Regions from separate parts of the Streptomyces sp. NPDC041205 genome, predicted to be linked through region 1. Evidence: riboswitches for the same ligand, from Rfam matches in the RefSeq annotation. Region 1 holds a riboswitch; the other holds the start of a gene.
What was found. Region 1 has a riboswitch for glycine ahead of gcvT (glycine cleavage system aminomethyltransferase GcvT). Riboswitches for the same ligand answer to the same signal wherever they lie in the genome.
Positions count from the first base shown of each region.

Region 2: linked by a shared signal. The riboswitch ahead of gcvP (aminomethyl-transferring glycine dehydrogenase) and the one ahead of gcvT (glycine cleavage system aminomethyltransferase GcvT) in region 1 are both predicted to bind glycine.

Region 1 covers NZ_JBVIZH010000002.1:306,103-317,685, reverse strand. Annotated here, with positions in the region: gene glyA (serine hydroxymethyltransferase) at 1-784, opposite strand, end outside; gene gcvH (glycine cleavage system protein GcvH) at 810-1,187, opposite strand; gene gcvT (glycine cleavage system aminomethyltransferase GcvT) at 1,343-2,467, opposite strand; glycine riboswitch at 2,504-2,644, opposite strand; glycine riboswitch at 2,645-2,764, opposite strand; gene ACZ6BG_RS08380 (AAA family ATPase) at 2,908-3,639, shown strand; gene ACZ6BG_RS08375 (enhanced serine sensitivity protein SseB) at 3,733-4,590, shown strand; gene ACZ6BG_RS08370 (enhanced serine sensitivity protein SseB C-terminal domain-containing protein) at 5,455-6,270, shown strand; gene ACZ6BG_RS08365 (ABC transporter permease) at 6,639-7,643, shown strand; gene ACZ6BG_RS08360 (ABC transporter substrate-binding protein) at 7,746-9,521, shown strand; gene ACZ6BG_RS08355 (ABC transporter permease) at 9,690-10,691, shown strand; gene ACZ6BG_RS08350 (ABC transporter ATP-binding protein) at 10,688-11,583, shown strand, end outside.
Region 2 covers NZ_JBVIZH010000003.1:2,040-13,622, reverse strand. Annotated here, with positions in the region: gene gcvP (aminomethyl-transferring glycine dehydrogenase) at 1-1,781, opposite strand, end outside; glycine riboswitch at 1,970-2,067, opposite strand; gene ACZ6BG_RS14205 (PRC-barrel domain-containing protein) at 2,253-2,615, shown strand; gene ACZ6BG_RS14200 (DNA polymerase IV) at 2,771-4,618, opposite strand; gene ACZ6BG_RS14195 (MerR family transcriptional regulator) at 4,712-5,344, opposite strand; gene ACZ6BG_RS14190 (bifunctional nuclease family protein) at 5,593-6,066, opposite strand; gene ftsR (transcriptional regulator FtsR) at 6,120-6,863, opposite strand; gene ACZ6BG_RS14180 (FHA domain-containing protein) at 6,907-7,791, opposite strand; gene ACZ6BG_RS14175 (DUF881 domain-containing protein) at 7,931-8,764, opposite strand; gene ACZ6BG_RS14170 (small basic family protein) at 8,821-9,153, opposite strand; gene ACZ6BG_RS14165 (DUF881 domain-containing protein) at 9,150-10,049, opposite strand; gene ACZ6BG_RS14160 (sugar phosphate nucleotidyltransferase) at 10,139-11,583, opposite strand, start outside.

The DNA of each region.
Region 1 (11,583 bases):
GGCCGCCCTGGAAGCCGGGGAAGACCGCGGAGTTCAGCTTCTTCGCGAAGTCCTTGTTGCGGGCCAGGATGATGCCGCCGCGCGGGCCGCCGAGCGTCTTGTGCGTGGTGGAGGTGACCACGTCCGCGAACGGCACCGGGTTCGGGTGCAGACCGGCGGCGACGAGACCGGCGAAGTGCGCCATGTCGACCCACAGCTTCGCGCCGACCTCGTCGGCGATCCGGCGGAACTCGGCGAAGTCCAGCTGACGCGGGTAGGCGGACCAGCCCGCGATGATCACCTTCGGGCTGTTCTCCTTGGCCAGGCGCTCGACCTCGGCCATGTCGACCAGGCCGGCCGCGTCCACGTGGTACGCGACCACGTTGAACTGCTTGCCGGAGAAGTTCAGGCGCATGCCGTGGGTGAGGTGCCCGCCGTGCGCCAGGTCCAGGCCGAGGATCGTGTCGCCGGGCTGGGCGATCGCGAAGAGGGCGGCCTGGTTGGCGGAGGCGCCGGAGTGCGGCTGGACGTTGGCGTACTCGGCGCCGAACAGGTCCTTGACCCGGTCGATCGCGATCTGCTCGGTCACGTCCACGTGCTCACAGCCGCCGTAGTAGCGGCGGCCGGGGTAGCCCTCGGCGTACTTGTTGGTGAGGACGGTGCCCTGGGCCTCCATGACGGCGACCGGAGCGAAGTTCTCCGAGGCGATCATTTCCAGGGTGGACTGCTGGCGGACGAGCTCGGCGTCGACGGCGGCGGCGACGTCCGGGTCGAGCTCGTGCAGAGGGGTGTTCATAAGCGACATCGGAAGATCAGTCCTTACGCCGTGGTCAGCTGCCGGAGAACGCGGTGTACTCGTCGGCGGAGAGCAGGTCGCCCGGCTCCTCCGCCACGCGCACCTTGAACAGCCAGCCGCCCTCGAAGGGTGCCGAGTTCACCAGGGACGGGTCGTCCACGACGTCCTGGTTGGCCTCGACGACCTCACCGGAGACCGGCGAGTAGAGGTCGCTGACCGACTTCGTCGACTCCAGTTCGCCGCAGGTCTCACCCGCGGCGACCGTGTCGCCGACCGCCGGGAGCTGGGCGAAGACGACGTCGCCGAGCGCGTTGGCCGCGAACTCGGTGATGCCGACCGTCGCCACACCGTCCTCGGTGGCCGACAGCCACTCGTGCTCCTTGCTGTAACGCAGCTGCTGGGGATTGCTCATGGCCTGAATTCTCCTGTACGCGGGCGAGTGCTGATGAACGTGGGTCTTACGGACTGAGACGGGCGTGTGCCACCCCGGGCGCCGACGGGACGCGGAGGCGTCCGCGGACCAGGCGGGGCACGGGCGCGGACCGGTCGGGGACCGGCGCCGCCGGGCTACTTCTGGCGCTTGTAGAACGGCAGCGCGACGACTTCGTACGGTTCGTGCGTACCGCGGATGTCCACACCCACGCCCGCCGTGCCGGGGGCGGCGTGCGCCGCGTCGACGTACGCCATCGCGATCGGCTTGCCGAGGGTCGGGGACGGCGCGCCGGAGGTGACCTCGCCGACGACCTCGCCGCCGACGACCACGGACATGCCCGCGCGCGGGACCCGGCGGCCCTCGGCGATCAGGCCCACCAGCTTGCGCGGGGGAGCGGCCTCGGCGCGCTCGGCGGCCGCGCGCAGCGCCTCGACGCCCACGAAGTCGTCCGCGTGGGACGTCTTGTCAAACTTGACGACCCGTCCCAGACCGGCGTCGAACGGCGTCAGGGCCGTCGTCAGCTCGTGCCCGTACAGCGGCATGCCCGCCTCCAGGCGCAGCGTGTCGCGGCAGGACAGGCCGCAGGGGACCAGGCCCACCGGGGCACCGGCCTCGGTCAGCGCCCGCCACAGCTGCTCGGCGTGCTCGGGGGCCACGAACAGCTCGAAGCCGTCCTCGCCGGTGTAGCCCGTGCGGGCGATCAGGGCGGGGACGCCCGCGACGGTGCCGGGCAGGCCCGCGTAGTACTTCAGGCCGTCGAGGTCGGCGTCCGTGACCGCCTTCAGGATGCCGGGGGACTCCGGGCCCTGGACGGCGATGAGGGCGTAGGCGTCGCGGTCGTCGCGGACCACGGCGTCGAAGCCTTCGGCGCGCTCGGTCAGCGCGTCGAGCACGACCTGGGCGTTGCCGGCGTTGGCGACGACCATGTACTCCTGGTCCTGGAGCCGGTAGACGATCAGGTCGTCCAGGATGCCGCCGTCGGCCTGGCAGATCATGGTGTAGCGGGCGCGGCCGACGCCGACGGAGCCGATGTTGCCGACGAGCGCGTGGTTGAGCAGGTCCACCGCCGCGGGGCCGGTGACCGTGATCTCGCCCATGTGGGAGAGGTCGAAGAGACCGGCACGGGTACGGACCGCGTTGTGCTCGTCGCGCTCGCTGGCGTAGCGCAGCGGCATGTCCCAGCCCGCGAAGTCGGTCATGGTCGCACCGAGGTCGCGATGCAGGGCGTCCAGGGCGGTGTGGCGTGGGGTATTGCTCATCAGTACTGGCTCCCGGGGCATGACGGGCGAGGTCGATCCTCCCCATCTGTCATCGAACCTGAGAGGTTCACCACGTCCCGTGCGTATGACGGGTCATGACTTGCACCTTGGGTGGAGCCGCCCCTGTGACCGGTGTGGCCGGGTGTGACCGGGGATCGACCCGCTTTTCAGATGTGCCTCGCCCGCGCGGTACGGGGCCTGAGAGATTCAAGGGAGGAACTTGCTCCTTCGGCGCCCCGGGACGACGTCCGCGTCAGAGTGCGGTCACGTCTCCGGGAACTCTCCCGCGCGGATTCAAGCGGCCGGTATGGAGTTGGCGCGCACATCATTGCACGCGCCCCCGCTTCACGACAGCAGCAACTTCTTCACAACAGCGGCTACGGCGGAATGCCCTTGTGCGGCATTACCGTCTCTTTACACTCAACGGAGAAGTACTGGGGATGAGTGACGTGACCAGCATGGGGAGGCCGATCACGGTGCGCAGGAGCGGTGCTTATGCGACCACCACGGGTGCGGCGTTGCCCGGCAGCGACGTGGTGCCGCCGCAGCCCGGCGCCCCCGTGCGCGAGTGCCTCGGGTACTTCCCGCGGCCCGTCGTGCGCGACCTCAGGGACCGGGCCCGGCGCGGCCCGCGCCGCCTGGTGTTCGGCGCGAGCGACGTCGTGGTCGTGTCCGGGCTGCCCGGCAGCGGCAAGTCCACGCTGATGCGGCGCGCGGTGGCGGGGCCGCGCGTGGACTCCCAGGACACCCGGGACCGCTGGGCGGCCCGTATGCCCCGGCTGCTGCCGTACGCGCTCTATCGCCCCCTGGTCCGCCTCGCGCACTACGCGGGCCTGCACCGGGCGCTGCGCTCCGGCGCGGGCGTCGTCGTGCACGACTGCGGTACGCAGCCGTGGGTGCGCCGCTGGCTGGGCCGCGCGGCCGCCCGGCGCGGGGCCACGCTGCACCTCCTGCTGCTCGACGTGCCCGTCGAGGTCGCACTCGACGGGCAGCGCGAGCGCGGCCGCGGGGTCTCCCGGTACGCCTTCGCGCGGCACCGCAGGACGGTCGGCCGTCTCGTCCGCGCCGCCGAGCGGGGCGAGCTGCCGCGGGGCTGCGGCTCGGCGGTGCTCATGGACCGGGAGGCGGCGGGGGCGCTGCGGGAGATCGGGTTCGGGGGCTCAGGGGTCTGAGGGGGCTGAGGGGGCGGTGCGGCGGGGGTGCCGGTTAGGGTCGGGCCCGCAGCACAGGAGCAGGGCAGAGCGCAGAGCAGGGGTCGAGGACAGATGAACTATCCGGGGGACTACCCGGGAGGCGTTCCGGCACAGGGACCGGGCCCGGACCAGGGACATCCGCATGGGCATCCCCACGCGCATTCCCACGCACATCCGCACGGGCATCCGCACGAGGGATGGCCGGCCAATGAGCTGGAGGAGGTCCTGGCCGCGTCGCTCGGCGCCCCGCCGTCGGACGCGGTGGGCGCCCGCATCGTCGAGACGCTGGGCCGCGGCCGGGTCTGGGTCCCGCTCCCGTCCGGCGGCGGCCCCGACCAGGGCACGCTCGACCTGCCCACGCTGGAGATCGACGGGCAGGCGTACGTTCCCGTCTTCACGTCGGAGCAGCAGTTCCAGCAGGTGACGGGGGGCCGGATGAGCTGGACGGTGGCGCCCGCGGTGGAGTTCGCGCGCGGGCTTCAGCCGGAGCTCGGCATCGTCCTGAACCCCGAGGGCACGGTCGCCGTGCCGCTGCCGCCGCCCGCCGTGGCCGCGCTGTGCCAGGTGGGGCGCACCGAGCTGGACGGCCCGACGACCGGCGGCCGGGTCCGCCTCTTCGAGCCGGACTGGAAGGAGGACCCGGTCGACTTCCTGAGCGCCGCGTCCCGCGAGTTCCAGGCGACCGGGGTGGTCCTGACGGCCCGCCGCTGCCTGGCCAGCGTCGAGGGCGAGGACCCGTCCCTCTTCGTGGGCGTCGAGCTCTCCTCCTTGGAGGGCGACGCCCGCGACGCCCCCATGCAGGCCCTGACCCGGGCCCTCACGGCCTTCCCCCCTCCCTGGCCGGTCAACCTGGTCCTCCTGGACGCAGCCCAAGACCCGGTCTCCTCCTGGCTACGCACCCACATCCGCCCCTTCTACACGTCCCACTAGCCGACCACCGGAAGCTTCTCCCCACCCACCCCTGCCCTGGCGAGAGCGGACGGCACGGAGCCGGGGCCTGGGCCGGGTGGGGCGGGCGACGGGCTTGCCGGGGTTCGCCGGGCCGGACGGCAAGGCCCCCGGGGCCTGGTGAGGCCGCTGGCGGGACTGCCGGGCTGTCGGGGAGGTCGCTGGTGGGGCGCCGGCGAGGCGGATGGCGGGGTACCGGGGTGCCGTGACGTGCCCTCGCTTCGGGTCGCGGAGCGCCGACCTGCCCCCGCTTCGGGTCGCGGAGCGCTGTCCTGCCCTCGCTTCGGGTCGCGGAGTGCTGTCCTGCCCTCGCTTCGGGTCGCGGAGCGCCGACCTGCCCCCGCTTCGGGTCGCGGAGCGCTGTCCTGCCCTCGCTTCGGGTCGCGGAGTGCTGTCCTGCCCTCGCTTCGGGTCGCGGAGCGCCGACCCGCTCTCCCCCCCCCCCGGATCGCACAGCGCCGACCCACCCCCGCCCCGAGCCCCACAGCGCCGACCCACCCCCGCCCCGAGCCCCACAGCGCCGACCCACCCCCGCCCCGGGCCCCACAGCGCCGACCCACCCCCGCCCCGGGCCCCACAGCAACGGGTGGGCGGGTGGGGAAGCCGCCGCGCAGCGGCGGTAGAGCTTCCGCGCCTTGGACGGCGCGGACGGCACGGACGGCGCGCGCGACCGATGGCCCCGCAGGGGAGGGCGGCCAGGCGGTGGCGGGAAACGGGGGGAGCGGGGTGCCCGAGGCCCGATCAAGGCGACCACGCCAGAAGTAAGCTGGTTCCATTGACTCGGTCGGAGCCCGGCCGTGCGGACAGGTCGAGTACGTCGGGCAAGTCGTGAAGGGGCGGTTACGGGTGAGTGCGTCGGGCACGGCCGCGGGCGACGGGGCCTCCCCTGTTCGAGCGCGCCCGCGAGCTTGGGGAAACGTCGAGCACATGCTGCGCCAGGTGGCGCCGGGGCGTTACGACGCGTACGAGGCGCTGCTCGGAGCCCTCGCCGGCGACCAGGTGTGGATGCTGCTCTGGCACGGCCAGTCGGGTTCCCCCGACGCGCAGTACGGCAACATGGAGGTCGACGGCCTCGGCTACGCCCCCTGCGTGACCTCAGCCCAGGAGCTCTCGGCCAGCGGCTGGAACCGCGGCTACGAGGTGCTCGGCGGCCTCGACGCGGCCCGCGCCCTGTACCCCGACCACTACGGCCTGTGGCTGAATCCGCACGCCCCGGGCGGCGGCGTCGGCATCCCCTGGCTGGACCTGCGCCGCATCGCCAGTGGCCTGGACCTCCAGCCCGCGGGGCCCCTGCGCCTGACCGAGCCGGCCATCGAACTCCCGCAGTTCTACGCCCTGTTGAGTCAGAACGCCCACCGCACCCCGACGGTCCGCTCGCTGCGCCGCGCCTGGGTGCAGCCCGCGCTCGGCGCCCCGTACCTGGCCATCGGCCTCGACGTGTACGACACCTCGCCGGGCGCGGTGGACTCGGTCCGCGCGATGATGCGGCAGTCCATCGGCGCCGTCCCCGAGGGCCTGCCGGTCTCCACGGTGGCGATGGCCGACCCGCACGACCCGGTGGCGATGTGGCTGCGCGCCAACGCCCGCCCGTTCTACGACCGCGACGCGCAGGCGGCCCCGGCCCCCGCCGCGGGCGGATACGGCTATCCCGCCCCGTACTGAACAAAAGGTCGCAAACCCCTCCGCAGTGATCAGGGCAGCGTCCGGTTTTCGCTGCTCCGGAGCCTGCTGATCAGCACCGTCATGCGCGATGTCCCTCAATGGTGCCTGAGTGGCGGTATGGACCCCCGTGGCGCCTTGGCCCCGAAGTGCCCCGCGTTCGCCCGGCGTTCAGCCTCGTCCGGATAACGGAACACCTCGATCAGCATCACGGTTGCGCATCCATTCCCCGACAAGTCTGGTAACAGATCACGACCCCGTTGAAGACTCCCGCTCCAAGGGGCCTTCGCCCCTGTGTACGACGGACGATCACGTCGCTACAGCGGCAAGTGCGGGCCGGTCACCGCCGGTTGAGAGGGGTCCCTGCCACGATGACGGCGCCATTGCATGACACACCTGCGGACGCGAAACCCACCGAGGACGTCGCTCCCGCAGCTGGTGCGGGGGTGAAGAAGGTCGAGGGACGGTCGCTCAAGCAGATCGCCTGGAACCGACTCAAGCGGGACAAGGTCGCCCTGGCCGGCGGAATCACCGTGCTTGTGCTGGTCCTGGTCGCGGTCTTCGCGCCCCTGATCGTCAGCCTGCTCGGCCACCCGCCGAACGACTTCCACCAGGACAAGCTGGATCCGCTGACCAACCTGCCCACGGGCTCGCTCGGCGGTGTGAGCAGCGACTTCCTGTTCGGCGTCGAGCCCAACAAGGGTCGCGACGTGTTCAGCCGGATCGTCTACGGCGCGCGGATCTCGCTGCTCGTGGCCTTCCTCGCCGCCGTGGTCGCGGTGGTGCTCGGCACGCTCTTCGGCATCATCGCCGGCTACTTCGGCGGCTGGGTCGACGCGCTGATCAGCCGGGTGATGGACGTGCTGCTGTCCTTCCCGCAGCTGCTCTTCATCATCTCCCTGGTCTCCGTGCTCCCGGACGATCTGCTCGGCCTGCAGGGCACGAGCGTGCGCGTGGCGATCCTGATCCTGGTGATCGGCTTCTTCGGCTGGCCGTACGTCGGCCGCATCGTCCGCGGCCAGACGCTCTCGCTGCGCGAACGCGAGTACGTCGAGGCGGCCCGCAGCCTCGGCGGCGGCCGACGCCACATCCTCTTCAAGGAGCTGCTGCCCAACCTGGTCGCCCCCATCACCGTCTACGCGACGCTGATGATCCCGACCAACATCCTGACCGAGGCCGCCCTCAGCTTCCTCGGCGCCGGCGTCAAGCCGCCGACAGCCTCCTGGGGCGGAATGCTCCGCGACGCCCTGGAGACGTACGAGCACGATCCGATGTTCATGGTCTTCCCCGGCGTGACGATCTTCATCACGGTGCTCGCCTTCAACCTCTTCGGGGACGGTCTGCGCGATGCGCTCGACCCCAAGGGAACCCGCTAGCAGTCCCCAACTGACTTGCCCCTGCCGCAGTCAGGTGGCTCTTTCCATGGTTCTCAGGCAGCTCATGGCCAGGGACCGCGAATCTCGGAGGTTTGCGACAAAATGCCAACAGTTTCCTCGAAGCGACGGCTCACCGCTGGTGCGGCCTTCGTCGTCGCGGCGCTGGTGACCACCACCGCGTGCGGTGGCGGCGACGGCGACGGCGAAGGCAAAGGCAAGGGCGCCGGGTACAACGCCGCCCTGAACAAGGTCGCCAACCCGTCGAAGAAGGCCGGCGGCACCCTGCGCATGGTCGGCAAGCAGGACCTCGACTCGGCCGACCCGCAGCGTGCCTACTACGGCATGTCCTGGGACTTCATGCGCTTCTACACCCGGCAGCTGGTGTCGTACGACACCAAGCCGGGCAAGGCGGGCACCAAGCTGGTCCCGGACCTCGCCGAGGCCAACGGCAAGATCTCGGACGGCGGCAAGACCTACACGTACAAGCTGCGTGACGGCGTCACCTGGGAGGACGGCTCGCCGCTGACCTCCAAGGACGTCAAGTACGGCATCGAGCGCATCTGGGCGACGGACACCATCACCGGTGGCCCGCAGTACCTGATGAAGGCGCTCGACCCCAAGGGCGAGTACAAGGGCCCCTACAAGGACTCGTCCAAGGACAAGCTCGGTCTGAAGGCGATCGAGACGCCCGACGACAAGACCATCATCTTCAAGCTGCCGAAGCCCAACGGTGACTTCGAGCAGTTCCTGGCCATGCCGTCCGGCTCGCCGGTGAAGGCGGCCAAGGACACCAAGGCCAAGTACACCCAGCGGCCGTTCTCCGCGGGCCCGTACAAGTTCTCGCAGTACAAGCCGGGCAAGAAGATCGTCCTGGTGCGCAACGACAAGTGGAAGAAGGACTCGGACCCGATCCGCGCCGCGCTTCCCGACAAGGTCGACGTGACGATCTCCGCCAACCTGGAGGAGAACGACAAGCGCCTGATGGCCGGCGACTACGACGTCGACCTCAACGGCACCGGCATGACCCAGTCCGGCCGCGTCACCGCGATCCAGGACCACCGCGACAGCATCGACAACATGCACACGTCCTTCGTGCGCTACGTCGCGCTGATCCACACCGCGAAGCCGTTCGACAACGTGCACTGCCGCAAGGCCGTCTTCTACGGCACGGACTTCGCGGCCCTGCAGCAGACCCGCGGCGGCAAGCTCGCGGCCGGTGACATCGCCAACAGCACCTTCCCGAAGGCGATCCCGGGCTACAGCGACTACGACCCGTACGGCGTCCTGGAGCGCAAGGGCAAGCCGGACCCGGCCAAGGCCAAGGACGAGCTGAAGCAGTGCGGCAAGCCGGGCGGATTCAGCGCCAAGATCACCGCTCGTAACAACAACCCGGGCGAGGAGGACACCGCCGAGGCGCTGCAGGCCCAGCTCAAGAAGGTCGGCATCAACCTCTCCGTCGAGACCCTCGACGGCGCGGACTCCTCCAGCATCACCGGTTCGCCGTCCGTGGTGAAGAAGCGCGGCTACAGCATGCAGATGAGCGGCTGGGGCCCGGACTTCCCCTCCGGCCAGGGCTACGCGCAGCCGCTGTTCGACAGCCGCTTCCTCGCCCAGACCGGTAACTACAACGAGTCCCAGATCAAGGACAAGAAGATCGACGGGCTCTTCGACAAGGCGATCGCCGAGACCGACCCGGTCAAGGCCGGCGAGACCTACAAGGCGCTCGACAAGCGGATCCTCGACCAGGCCGACTGGATGCCCTTCCTGTACGAGAAGAACATCACCTGGCGCGGTCCGCGGCTGACGAACGCGTACATGTCCGACGCGTTCAACGGCCGGTACGACTACGTCTCGCTCGGCGTCAACGAGAAGAAGTAACACCGCCAGTGTGCCGCCGCGGCGGGCTCAAGTCCCGCCGCGGCGACCGCTCTTGACCGACCGTCACGCCACCGCCGCATCCCGCCAGTCCGAAGGGCAGGTGATGGCCCCGGGCGGTGACCGGAGCCCCTCACGAGGGGGCCCCGGGCCACCGCCGGGCCGCGCACAGTGCTTGCTTATCTCATCCGGCGCCTGATCGCCGTAATCATCATGGTGCTGGTCGTACTGCTCGCGACCTTCACCGTCTTCTTCATGCTGCCCAAGTGGGCGGGACAGGACATCGCCGTCCTCTTCGCCGGCAAGGCGTCCGGAGCCGAGCAGCTCGAAGGCATCCGGACCAAACTGGGCCTCGACGACCCGCTGCTCGTGCAGTTCTGGGAATTCGTCAAGGGCATCCCGATGGGCCGCGACTACGCCAACGGCAGTGATGTCACCCACTGCCCGGCGCCCTGCTTCGGCTACTCCTTCCGTACCGAGGCCCCCGTCTGGGAGACCCTCAAGGACGCCCTGCCCGTCACCGCTGCGCTCGCCGCCGGTGCCTGTGTGCTGTGGCTCGGCGCCGGTGTCCTCACCGGTGTGGTCTCCGCGCTCAAGCGGGGCACCATCTGGGACCGCGCCGCGATGACCACCGCCCTCGGTGGCGTCTCGCTCCCCGTCTTCTTCACCGGCATGATCGCGATGGGCGTCTTCGTCCACAACCTCGGCTGGGTGAAGATCGCCGACAGCCTCAGTACGGACGACTCCATCGACGTCTGGTTCCAGACGCTGATCCTGCCGTGGGTCGTGCTCGCCTTCCTGAACGCCGCGATGTACGCCCGCCTCACCCGCGCCACCATGCTGGAAGTGCTCGGCGAGGACTACATCCGCACCGCGCGGGCCAAGGGCCTCGGCGAGGCCGTCGTGATCCGCAGACACGCGCTGCGCTCCGCGATGACACCGATCCTCACCGTCTTCGGACTCGACCTCGGCGTGCTCATGGGCGGCGCCGTGCTCACCGAGTCCACCTTCAACCTTCCGGGCCTCGGCCTGGAAGCGGTCAGGGCCATCAGCAGCAAGGACCTGCCCGTGATCCTCGGCGTCACCCTGTGTGCGGCCCTCGCGATCGCCGTGGCCAACCTCGTCGTCGACCTTCTGTACGCCGTCATCGACCCGCGAGTGAGGCTGGGATGACCGAACTGTCCAAGAGCGGAGCGGCGCCCGAGGGCGGCGCGGAAGCCACCGTGTCGAAGACCGGCACGGCCGTCGGCGAAGTCGTCGCCGGCTCGCCCGCTCCCTCCGCCTTCCTCGAGGTGCGCGACCTCAAGGTGCACTTCCCGACCGACGACGGTCTGGTCAAGTCCGTCGACGGGCTCAGCTTCAGCCTGGAGAAGGGCCGCACCCTCGGCATCGTCGGCGAGTCCGGGTCCGGCAAGTCCGTCACCTCGCTCGGCATCCTCGGCCTGCACACCGCCGGGCAGTACGGCCGCCGCAAGGCGCAGCTGTCCGGCGAGATCTGGCTGAACGGCACCGAGCTGCTCAGCTCCCCGGCGGACGAGGTGCGCAAGCTCCGCGGCCGCGAGATGGCGATGATCTTCCAGGACCCGCTGTCGGCGCTGCACCCGTACTACTCGATCGGCAAGCAGATCATCGAGGCGTACCGGGTCCACAACAACGTCGACAAGAAGGCGGCGCGCAAGCACGCCATCGACATGCTCGACCGGGTCGGCATCCCGCAGCCCGACAAGCGCGTCGACTCCTACCCGCACGAGTTCTCCGGCGGCATGCGCCAGCGCGCGATGATCGCCATGGCGCTCGTCAACAACCCCGAACTGCTGATCGCCGACGAGCCGACGACGGCCCTCGACGTGACGGTGCAGGCGCAGATCCTGGACCTGATCCGGGATCTGCAGAAGGAGTTCGGCTCCGCGGTCATCATGATCACCCACGACCTCGGCGTGGTGGCGGAGATGGCCGACGAGCTGCTCGTGATGTACGGCGGCCGCTGCGTCGAGCGCGGCTCCGCGCAGCAGGTCTTCTACGAGCCCCAGCACCCCTACACCTGGGGCCTGCTCGGCTCGATGCC
Region 2 (11,583 bases), on a different contig from region 1:
TCACCGTTGGCACGGTGGTAGCCGCGGACCGCGAGCAGTCCTGCGAGCTCTCCCTGCGAACCGGCGTTGGGCTGCAGCGACACCTTGTCGTACCCGGTGACCTCGGCGAGCCGCTCCTCGAGCTCCCGGATCAGCGTCAGATAGCCCTGCGCCTGCTGGGCGGGCGCGAAGGGGTGCAGTTGGCCGAACTCCGGCCAGGTGACCGGCTCCATCTCCGTGGTGGCGTTGAGCTTCATGGTGCAGGACCCCAGCGGGATCATGCCGCGGTCGAGCGCGTAGTCCCGGTCGGCGAGACGGCGCAGGTAGCGCAGCATCGCGGTCTCGGAGCGGTACTGGTGGAACACCGGGTGCGCCATGAACTCGTCGGAGCGCTGCAGCCCGGCGGGCAGCGTGTCGGCGACGGAGGCGTCCAGCGCCTCGATGTCGGCCTCGACGCCGAACGCGGTCCAGATCGCGGCGAGCTGCGTCCGCGTCGTGGTCTCGTCGCACGCGAACGACACCTGGTCGGCGTCCACGAAGTGGATGTTCACGCCGCCCTCGCGGGCCGCGGTCACGATGTCGGCGGCCTTGCCCGGCACGCGGACGGTCAGCGTGTCGAAGTACGCCTCGTGCACGACCTCGACACCCCCGGCCTTGAGGCCCGCGGCGAGGATCGTCGCGTACCGGTGGGTGCGCCGCGCGATCGCCTTGAGCCCCTCGGGCCCGTGGTAGACGGCGTACATCCCGGCCATGACGGCGAGCAGCACCTGGGCGGTACAGATGTTGCTGGTCGCCTTCTCCCGACGGATGTGCTGCTCACGGGTCTGCAGCGCGAGCCGGTAGGCCTTGTTGCCGTCGGCGTCGACGGACACGCCCACGAGGCGTCCGGGCAGGCTGCGGGCGAACTTCTCGCGCACCGCCATGTAGCCGGCGTGCGGGCCGCCGAAGCCCATCGGCACGCCGAAGCGCTGGGTGGTGCCGACGGCGATGTCCGCGCCGAGCTCGCCGGGCGAGGTGAGCAGCGTGAGCGCCAGCAGGTCGGCGGCCACAGAAACGATTGCGCCCAGGTCGTGGGCCTGGTCGATGAGGGCCTTGATGTCCCGTACGGCACCGGAGGCGCCCGGGTACTGGACCAGCACGCCGACCACGCCGCGCTCGGCGACGTCGGCCGGGATGCCGTCCGTCAGGTCCGCGACGACGACCTCGACGCCGGTCGGCTCGGCGCGGGTCTGGATCACGGCGACGGTCTGCGGCAGCACGTCGGCGTCGACGAGGAAGACGCCGTTCTTGACCTTGCCCAGGCGCCGGGAGAGCGCCATGGCCTCGGCGGCGGCGGTGCCCTCGTCGAGCAGCGAAGCACCGGAGGTGGGCAGTCCGGTCAGGTCGGCGACGACGGTCTGGAAGTTCAGCAGCGCCTCCAGGCGGCCCTGCGAGATCTCCGGCTGGTACGGCGTGTACGCCGTGTACCAAGCCGGGTTCTCCATCACGTTCCGCAGGATCACCGGCGGCGTGAACGTGCCGTAGTAGCCGAGCCCGATCATCGAGTCGAGCACCTGGTTACGGTCGGCGAGGGAGCGCAGCTCGGCCAGGACCTCGGCCTCGGTCCGCGCGCCGGGCAGTTCGAGGGCGTCGGCGTTCTTGATCACATCCGGCACCGCGGCGGCCGTCAGCTCGTCGAGGGAGCCGTACCCGACCTGGGCGAGCATCTTGGCGCGGGCTTCTGCATCGGGTCCGATGTGCCGCTGTTCGAAGGGGATTCCCTGCTCCAGCTGCGAGAGCGGAGTACGAGGAGTGGCGGTCATTGCGGAGGCCTCCTGGTCTGACACGACCTGCGAGGGGCACCACGGCGCGGGTACCCGGACGGCCTCCCCCTCTGTCATCTCAACCTGAGAGCTTCACAGCTCCGCCCGAGGGCAGCGCTGCTTTCACCGTCGGTGAGGAAGGGTTCCGAACGTGCCCGCCCGACGCCCGCCCTGCTTTCCAGAGTGACCTCGTCCGTGCGGTACATGGGCCTGAGAGATTCCGGGGAGGAGTTGCTCCTTCGGCGCCTCCGGTGCTGCCACCGAAGAGCTCTCCCGCACGGGGTCAACAGCCACTCGCCAGCCTACCAGCGAGGACCGTGGCCGATCCCTCGAGTGGCCGCCCGCCTCGATGTGCTCTTTCGTAGTGATGACGAGCGAATTCTGGACGAGTACGTACTAGCACGTACGAGCAGGTACGAGTACGCACAAGCAGGTACGAGCACGAACGACTCGCGACCAGTTGGAGGGCCCGTGCAGACCGATATCGATCCGCGCAACCTGATCGGCCGCAAGGCGTTCGACCGCGACGGGGCCAAGATCGGCACAGTCGACGAGGTCTATCTCGACGATGCCACCGGCGCGCCGGAGTGGGCGGCCATACGGACGGGGTTGTTCAGCAGGGACGCCTTCGTCCCCCTGGAGCCCAGCGAGCTGGTCGACGACGGCACTCTCCGGGTCCCTTTCGAACGCGCCCTGATCAAGGACGCCCCGGACTTCGGCGTCGGCCGCCATCTGTCCCCGGAACAGGAACTCCAGCTCTACCGCCACTACGGCCTGGACCTGGCTCCACCGCCGCCCCCGCCGGACGTGGACTTCGGCCAGACGTCCGCGTAACCCACGGCGCCGAGATTCCGCCACCGGCCCACACGGCCCGTCCCGGCCCGTCCCGGCCCACACGGCCTACGCGACTCACGCGGCCCACGCGGCTCGCCGTGGCCAGCTGCGGGCTGTCGTAGCCGTCTTCGACCGGTTGTGGACCGGTTGCGTCGTCAGGGCCCCTCAGAGCCCTCGACCCTCACGGCGCCTCCGACACCGTCGGCGTCCCGCCCACCCCCCGTCCACTCCCCGCGCCTGGCCACTCCCGGCTCCCCCGTGGCCACAGTGCCCCCAGCGGAACCCTCCTCCACAGCAGCCCGACCAACACCGACACACCCCGAAGCCACCACCCCCTCGACATCCCCGGCCCCCTCGCCCTCCGCCGCCTCGCCCATCCCCGCGCCCCCGACGGCCTCCCCCACCTCCATGCCCTCAGCCACCAACGGCAACGGATCCGACAGCTCCAGCTCCGGATCATCCGTCCGGAACGTCCGCACCCGCCCCGGCGCCGACCCCGGCGTCTCGAACCGCACCGTCACCCGCCCCAGGCCGCTCCCCTGCACCCACCCCGCCCCATGCGCCGTATGCCGCACGTCATGCCCGGCCGACCACCTGCGCTCAGCCAACGACACAGACTCCCCACCACCACCGCCGCCACCACCAAACCCGCCACCGCTGGAGACCCCACCACCAAGCCCAACACCCCCAATCACCGCACCACCAGCTCCCTCACCACCAGACTCACTCCCGCCCGCAGCCTCACCCCGCCCATCCCCGTCCCCATCCAGCACCTCACCGCCACCCCACTCCCCCACCCCAAGCTCCACCCCGCCCCGAACCTCCACACGCGCGCCCGCACTCACGCCCACCTCAGCCCCCACCACACCCTGAGAACCCGCCCCGGCCGCACCGGCTCCCACACCCGCCTCCGCCGCAGCATCGGCCTGCGCCTGTGCCTGAGCGAACAAGTCCTCCTGCGTGTAGTCCGCAAGCCCACTCACCCCGACCCCCAGCAACCGCACCCCACCCGTCGTGTCCACGGACTCGAGGAGCCGCGCGGCAGCCTCCCGCACCACCCCGGGGTCGTCCGTGGGGCCGCGCAGCGTCTCGGAGCGCGTCAGGGTCGAGAAGTCGAAGCGCCGCACCTTCAGCACGATGGTCCGCCCGGAGTGCCCGGCGTCCCGCAGCCGCTGCACGCACCGGTCGGCAAGGCGCGCCACCTCCATCCGGACCCGCACCCGGTCGTGGATGTCCACGTCGTACGTGTCCTCGACGCTGACCGACTTGGTGTCCCGCTCGGCCACCACGGGCCGCTCATCCCGCGCCAGCGCCATCGCGTACAGCGACCCGCCGTGGGCCTTCCCAAGGAGCCGTACCAGCTCGTCCTCCCCGGCTTCGGCCAGCTCCCCGACGGTGGTGATCCCGGCCCGTCGCAGGTGGTCGCCGGTGGCGGGCCCCACCCCGGGCAGCGTCCGCACGGTCATGGGCGCGAGCAGTTCCCGCTCCGTACCCGGCGATATCAGCACAAGCCCGTCCGGCTTGGCCTGCTCGGAGGCGATTTTCGCCAGCATCTTGGACACGGCTAGCCCCACGGACCCGGTCAGTCCCGTGACCCGCAGGATGTCCGCCCGCAGCCGCTCCCCGACGGCGCGCGCGGCCGCCTCGTCCGCCGCGACGCCCCCCGCTTCCAGGTCCACGAAGGCCTCATCCAAGCTCAGCGGTTCCACCAGCGGCGACAGCTCCCGCAGGAGCCGCATCACCTGGTCGCTGATCTCCCGGTAGAACGAGAACCGGGGCACGAGGTACGCGGCGTTCGGCGCGAGCCGCCGCGCCTGCCCCATGGGCATCGCCGAGTGCACCCCGAACCGACGCGCCTCGTAGGAGGCGGTGGCGACCACACCGCGCGGGCCCAGCCCGCCGACGACGACAGCCTTGCCCCGCAGGCTCGGCTTGGCAGCCTGCTCGGCGGACGCGTAGAAGGCGTCCATGTCGAGATGCAGAATCGTCGGCGCGGTCCTCACATCTCCGATGCTGCCCTAAGCCACTGACAATGCCCCTGAGCCACCAGGCACAACCGCCCCGTCAGGACCCGCCGCCGACCACCGCCGACCGCCTCACACGGCCCGGTTGCGCCGCCTCGCGAGCTCGTCCCCGGGGTGGTGCCCCATCAGGGTCTCCCCGGTGTCGATGCGCTCCCCGTGGAGCTGCGACAGCGCGGCCTCCACATCGCGCCACACGACGCCCACGGCGATCCCGAAGACGCCCTGCCCGCCCTGGAGCAGATCGTGCACCTCATTGGGCGAGGTGCATTCGTAGACCGTCGCCCCGTCGCTCATCAGCGTCGTGCGCTCCAGGTCCCGAAATCCGCTGTCGCGCAGATGCTGGACCGTGGTGCGGATGTTCTGCAGCGACACCCCGGTGTCGAGGAACCGCTTCACGATCTTCAGAACGACCACGTCACGGAAGCTGTAGAGCCGCTGGGTCCCGGAGCCACCGGCCGCGCGCACGCTGGGCTCGACGAGCCCGGTCCGCGCCCAGTAGTCCAACTGGCGGTATGTGATGCCCGCGGCGGCGCACGCCGTGGGCCCCCGATATCCGACCCGGTCCTGCTCGGGGCTCTCCCCCTGACCTTCCGGCCCGGAGGTGCCACCGTGCACTGCCACCGGGCGCTTCGGAGAGTGATCGGCCGAGCTGCTGTGATGCGGGTACGGACCGCCCACCGCTGTGCCGTCGCCGCTGCTTCTCACGCCGACCTCCGTCCTTGACCTGCCTCCTCGACGGTAGGCAGTCACCAGGGGCTCGTCAACGAACGCCACACTCGGCACGCCGGGTGATAATCACCCTGCGAGTGGTTTCCCCTCCCACGCTGCGGGGAAAGGCTAGCCGAATGATCCGGGGACGGCCTCCCGGAGGGGTCCTACGGGCTGACGAACGACGGCGCGCCGCCTGCCGCCGACCGCCCAACCGGGGCGCCGGATTCGCCGCCGAGCGCGGCTCACTGACTGTTGGTGCCGAAGTCCTCGGGCGAGATCTGATCGAGGAACTCGCGGAACTTCTCCACCTCGTCCTCCTGCTCGTCCGGAATGGCGATCCCGGCGTCGTCGAGCACCCCGTCACTGCCGAAGATCGGCGTCCCGGTGCGCAGCGCAAGCGCTATGGCGTCGGAGGGCCGCGCGCTCACCTCGACTCCGCTGGCGAAGACCAGCTCGGCGTAGAACACGCCTTCCCGCAGGTCGGTGATGCGCACTTCGGTGAGCTCCTGGCCGACAGCCTCCAGCACGTCCTTGAACAGGTCGTGCGTCAGCGGCCGTGCGGGCGCCATGCCCTGCTGTGCGAAGGCGATGGCGGTCGCCTCCCCTGGTCCGATCCAGATGGGGAGGTACCGGTCGCCTCCCACTTCACGCAGGAGCACGATCGGCTGGTTGGAGGGCATTTCGACCCGGACACCTACGACGTCGAGCTCGTTCACACAGCAACCCTAGGACGTGCCCGGCAGGTTTGGGTAGTCGGGCACCGATCGGGTCAGCGCACCCGGACACCGAGCGCACTGTGCACGAGCGCCGCGTGCAGCCTGCCAGTGAGCCCCGCGAGCTCCTTCGTACGGGCTTCCGCATGGGCCCTGGTCTGCGGATTGCGGTGCCTGCGCAGCGGCGCGACGACCTGGTCGACGAGGCCCGCCTCTCGATCTGCGGCCGCTTTCATGGCCCTCAGATGGCGGGGTTCGATACCGAATCGCCCGAGTTCGACGACCAGCGCGGCCACCGTCACGGCGTCCGCGTCGTAGCTGCCGTCGGGCAGGGGCGTGATCAGGCCGTACGTCTCCCACTCGGCGAGCTGGCGCTCATCGGCCTCGGCTGCGGCCAACAGGGTGTCCCGGCCCAGCCGTGCCGCCGTGCGCTCCGCGTCGGCCTCCGCGAGTTCGCTGTCGGCGGACTCGGGCGACTGCCCGGGCGCGGGGACGGCGGGGACCTCACCGCGCTCCGTGGCGTCCAACTGCTCGCGGATCACCTTGAGCGGCAGATAGTGGTCGCGCTGCATCCGCAGGACGTACCCGAGCCGCTCGACGTCCTCCGGGCTGAACTTGCGGTAGCCGGACGGCGTGCGCTGCGGCTCGATGAGCCCTTCGGACTCCAAGAACCTGATCTTGGAGATGGTGACCTCGGGAAATTCGTCACGCAGCGCGTTCAGCACCGTGCCGATGCTCATCAGCCGACGGTCCGCGGCGGCGGTGCCGTTTCCGGCACCGCCCCTCGTTGTGTGCAGCATGGACCTTCCCTGGGGATCCCCCCAGACGGAGTCTGGGGGAGGGTCAGATGCCCCGCTGGCTCGCGTAGAAGACCAGCCGGTACTTGCCGATCTGCACCTCGTCGCCGTTGGACAGCGCGACGGAGTCGATCCGCTCCCGGTTCACATACGTGCCGTTGAGGCTGCCCACGTCGGCGACGGTGAAGGAGCCGTCCGCGAGGCGACGGAACTCCACGTGGCGGCGCGACACGGTCACGTCGTCCAGGAAGATGTCGCTCTGCGGGTGGCGTCCCGCCGTCGTCAGCTCGCCGTCGAGGAGGAAGCGGCTGCCCGAGTTCGGACCGCGTCGCACCACGAGCAGCGCCGAGCCGAGCGGCAGCGCGTCCACGGCCGCCTGGGCCTCGGGCGACAGTGCCGGAGACGGCGTCTGCCCCGTGACCTCGGCGTCGTAGGCCTCGAGTCCGGAGATGGAGATCGTCGAAGTGGTCTCGGACGGACGCTCGGCGACCGCTCCGGCCCGCAGCGGCGCACCGCAGTTGGAACAGAACCGGCTCGCCTGCGCGTTGCGGTTCCCGCACCTCGTACACACCAGGGCCGACATGGACGGATCCTCCTGCCGCGGCTGCCCCCCAGGGGCATGGGACGCGTACGGGTCGGGGGTAAACCCTCCACCCGTACTTGAGGTTGACGGTTCCCCGAAACCTATGCGGCCGGAACTGGCAGGGTCAACAGACGACGCGCCCTGTCCGCCCGAATTGTCTCCGCCGACCTGGTCCCGGAACAGCGGGCGCTCGCCCACCTGCGTCTCCGGCACGTCTCCAGCGCGCGGCGCACGATGACGGGCGTCTTCACGTGCGCTCTTGCCGAACAACTTCGCAAACAACTTCACGGGCGATTCCCCTTGACCGAAACAGACCCGCCCGTGGGGCAGGACGAACCCTGATTGCACACACCGTCATACCGCGGCACCACGGACATCCTCACAACGTCCGGAGCCGCCAAACAGTTTCCACCACGCACCCCATCTGCGGTGCGCCGACCCCCCGCAACCTCATGCCCTGGACCAACGGCCCCCATGCGCCCCCGGCTCACTGGGAGGACGACCGAGCGTAGTCAGGCCGCTTCGCCGGTCGCAAGGCATCCACGACGATCTTCTCCGTACGTGCGACAGTCACCGTGGCCTGCTCCTTCTCCAGAGTCTGCACCACCCCGCCAGGGATGTTCAGCGCCGGCTCCAGGTCCTGCGGCTTGCCGATGACCTTGAAGCGGTAGGGCGCGGAGACCTTCCGGCCGTCCACCCGCACACCACCGCCCGTCGCGTCCGACAGATGCGTACTGGCGACCACCCTGACGTCATTGACCTGGATGGCCTCCGCACCGGCGGCGCGCAACTCCTGGATGGCGTCGAGCAGCATGTCAGCCTCAACCGTCCCCTTCTTGTCGTCGATCGTCAGCGTGATGCCGGGACCCTGCGCGGCCACGGTGCCCGCCAGAATGCCGAGCTGCCGTTCCCTCTCGGCGGTCTGCTTGCGGGCCTCCTCGGCCTGGTCCGAGCTGTTCTCGAGACCGGTGCGCTGTTCCTCCAGTCTCCGCTTCTCATCTTCCAGACGCTGAGTTCGGTCATCCAGTTCATCGAGAATACGTACGAGATCTTCCTGACGTGCCCCGCGCAGCGCACTGCTGTCGTTCGTGGACCGCACCTGGATGGCGAGCCCGAGGCCGAGGACGAACAGCAGCAGGGCCACGATGAGTTGCGCCCGCGTAAGGCGCGGAGGCCAGATCCCCTGTACGAGCCTCTGACGCCCGGTCAGGGACGGCCCCCCGCTCTGCTCGCCAGGCGGCCCGTCAGCGGCCGTGCGGGGCGTCACCGGGACCTCGGCGGGCAGTTCCCTGCGCCTGCCGTCCTGAGCCGGGTCGTCCATGTTCTCGGGGTTCTCGGGGTTCTCGGGGTCCGTGGGATTCATGGGACTCATCGGCGTCACGCCCGGAAGACGTGCCGACGGATCGCCGCGGCGTTGGAGAAGATGCGGATACCGAGGACCACGACGACACCGGTGGACAGCTGCGCGCCCACCCCCAGCTTGTCGCCCAGGAAGACGATCAGCGCGGCCACGACCACGTTCGACAGGAACGACACCACGAAGACCTTGTCGTCGAAGATGCCGTCGAGCATCGCGCGCAGACCGCCGAACACCGCGTCGAGCGCGGCCACCACGGCAATCGGAAGATACGGCTCGACCACCGCCGGAACCTCGGGCCGAACCAACAATCCGGCCACGACTCCCACGACGAGGCCCAGTACGGCGATCACGATGTGCCCTTTCCTGCCTTCGGCTCTGCTGTTCGTACGGTCACACTGGGCGCGGCCGGAAGCCGGATGTCGTCCACCGCGGAAATACTGGTCCGGACGCCGAAGTTCTCCTGCAGACCGTGCAGATACTGGCCGTCGACGCTGTTCTGGAACCTCGTGCTCAGCCGCTGCCCGTCACCCACCGCGAGCACCGTATACGGCGGCACGAGCGGCTTGTTGTCGACCAGTATCGCGTCACCGGCTGCCCTGATCGCCGACAGCGCGGTCAGCCGCTGATCGTTGATCGCGATGGCCTCTGCGCCCGACTCCCACAGACCGTTGACGACCCGCTGCATATCGCGGTCCCGCACCCGGCCGTTGTCGGAGAACCCGGAGCTCTCCCGCGGACCGCCGCCACCCTGGTCGGCTTCCTTCTTGTCGTCCACCACGAGCTTCACACCCGGCCCGTGCACTTCCGTCGCACCGGACAGCAGCGACACCAACTCGGCCCGGCCACCGCCGTGCTTCTCCAGCGCGGCCCGCTGACGCGCGCTCACATCGCCGCGCAGGTCGTCGACCTCGTCCTCGAGCTTGTCCGCGTCCGCGGTCGCCGACTCGACCCGTTCGATCAGCTCGGAGCGCTCCTTGGCCAGCTCCGGCGCCGCTATCCGCGCCTGCGCCGCACCCACGGTCACCACGAGCGCGGCGAGCACCAGACCGACCGCGAGCCCCAGCTTGGCCCGCAGCGTCTTGGGGACTCCGCCTGTGCCGGTTTCCCTCTTGCGGGCGGCGGCCTCCGCGTACCCCTCGTCCAGGCTGTGGTCCATGACGGTGGTGAGCAGCGACATGGAGGCGTCCGGGCGCCGGGGGCGCGAGACGGTGCTCCGAACGGGGGGCTGCTGCGGCATGCCGCACATCGTCGCACGTCGCGGGCACTACCTCCGAACGGCCCCACCGGCGTGCCGGACAGCGCCACTTACGGGTGCTGTCCGGCACATATGCGCCATCAGTGCCCGGCGCTGTCCACCACCGCGGCCCACTCGTCGAGCAGCGCCTGGGCGGACGCGTCGTCGGGCCCTTCGGCCCACAGGTGCGTGACGGCTTCCGCGGGGTCGGGCAGGACGAGCACCCAGCGTCCGTCGGCCTCCACGACCCGTACGCCGTCCGTCGTGTCCACGGACCGCTCGCCCGCGGCCTCCACTACATGCCGCATCACCAGGCCCTTGACGGCCCAGGGAGTGGCGAGGTCACGCCTCAGAACGTGCGCACGCGGGATCCTGGCGTCGATCTGGCTGAGCGTGAGCTGCGTACGCGCCACAAGCCCGATGAGCCGCACGAACGCCGCTGTGCCGTCGAAGACGCTGCTGAACTCGGGCACGATGAACCCACCGCGCCCGTCACCACCGAAGACCGTCGAATCGCCGCGTCCGACCCGGGTCAGATCGTCCGGTGACGTCGTCGTCCACTCCACCTGCGTGCCGTGGTACGCCGCGACCTGCTCGGCGATACGTGTCGTGGTCACCGGCAACGCGACCCGCCCACTGCGCCGCTCCGCGGCCACCAGGTCCAGCATCACCAACAGGGCCCGGTCGTCCTCGACGATCCGCCCCTTCTCGTCGACGAGCGAAAGCCGCTCGCCCACGGGGTCGAAGCGCACCCCGAAGGCCGCGCGGGCCGACGCCACGATCTCACCGAGCCGCATCAGACCGGACCGGCGCGCGTCGGCGGACTCGGTGGGCCGCGACTCGTCGAGCCCCGGATTGATCGTCAGCGCGTCGACACCGAGCTTCCCGAGAAGGCTGGGCAGAACGAGTCCGGCGCTGCCGTTGGACGCGTCCACGACGACCTTGAGCTCCGACTCGGCGATGCCCGTGGTGTCGACATTGCGCAGCAGCGACCCGGTGTAGGAGTCGAAGACACTGGCGGGGAAGTGCAGGTCCCCGATCTCGCCGGGGAACGCACGCCGGTACTCCTGGCGCGCGTACACGCGGTCCAGCTTGCGCTGACTGGCCTGCGAGAGGTCCGCCCCGCGCCCGTCGAAGAACATGATGTCGACGGAGTCCGGCACCCCCGTCGTCGTACGGATCATGATGCCGCCGGCACTGCCACGCGCCGTCTGCTGCCGCGCGACCGGCAGGGGCACGTTCTCCAGGTCGCGTACGTCGATGGCGCTGGCCTGGAGAGCGGAGATCACGGCCCGCTTCAGGGCCCGCGCGCCACGGGAGTGGTCACGCGCCGTGGTGACGGTGGAGCCCTTCTTGAGCGTCGTCGCGTACGCTCCGGCGAGCCGCACGGCGAGTTCCGGGGTGATCTCCACGTTCAGGATGCCGGAGACGCCTCGGGCCCCGAAGAGATGCGCCTGTCCGCGGGACTCCCAGATGACGGAGGTGTTGACGAACGCTCCGGCCTCGATCGTCTTGAACGGATAGACCCGCACATTGCCCTGGATGA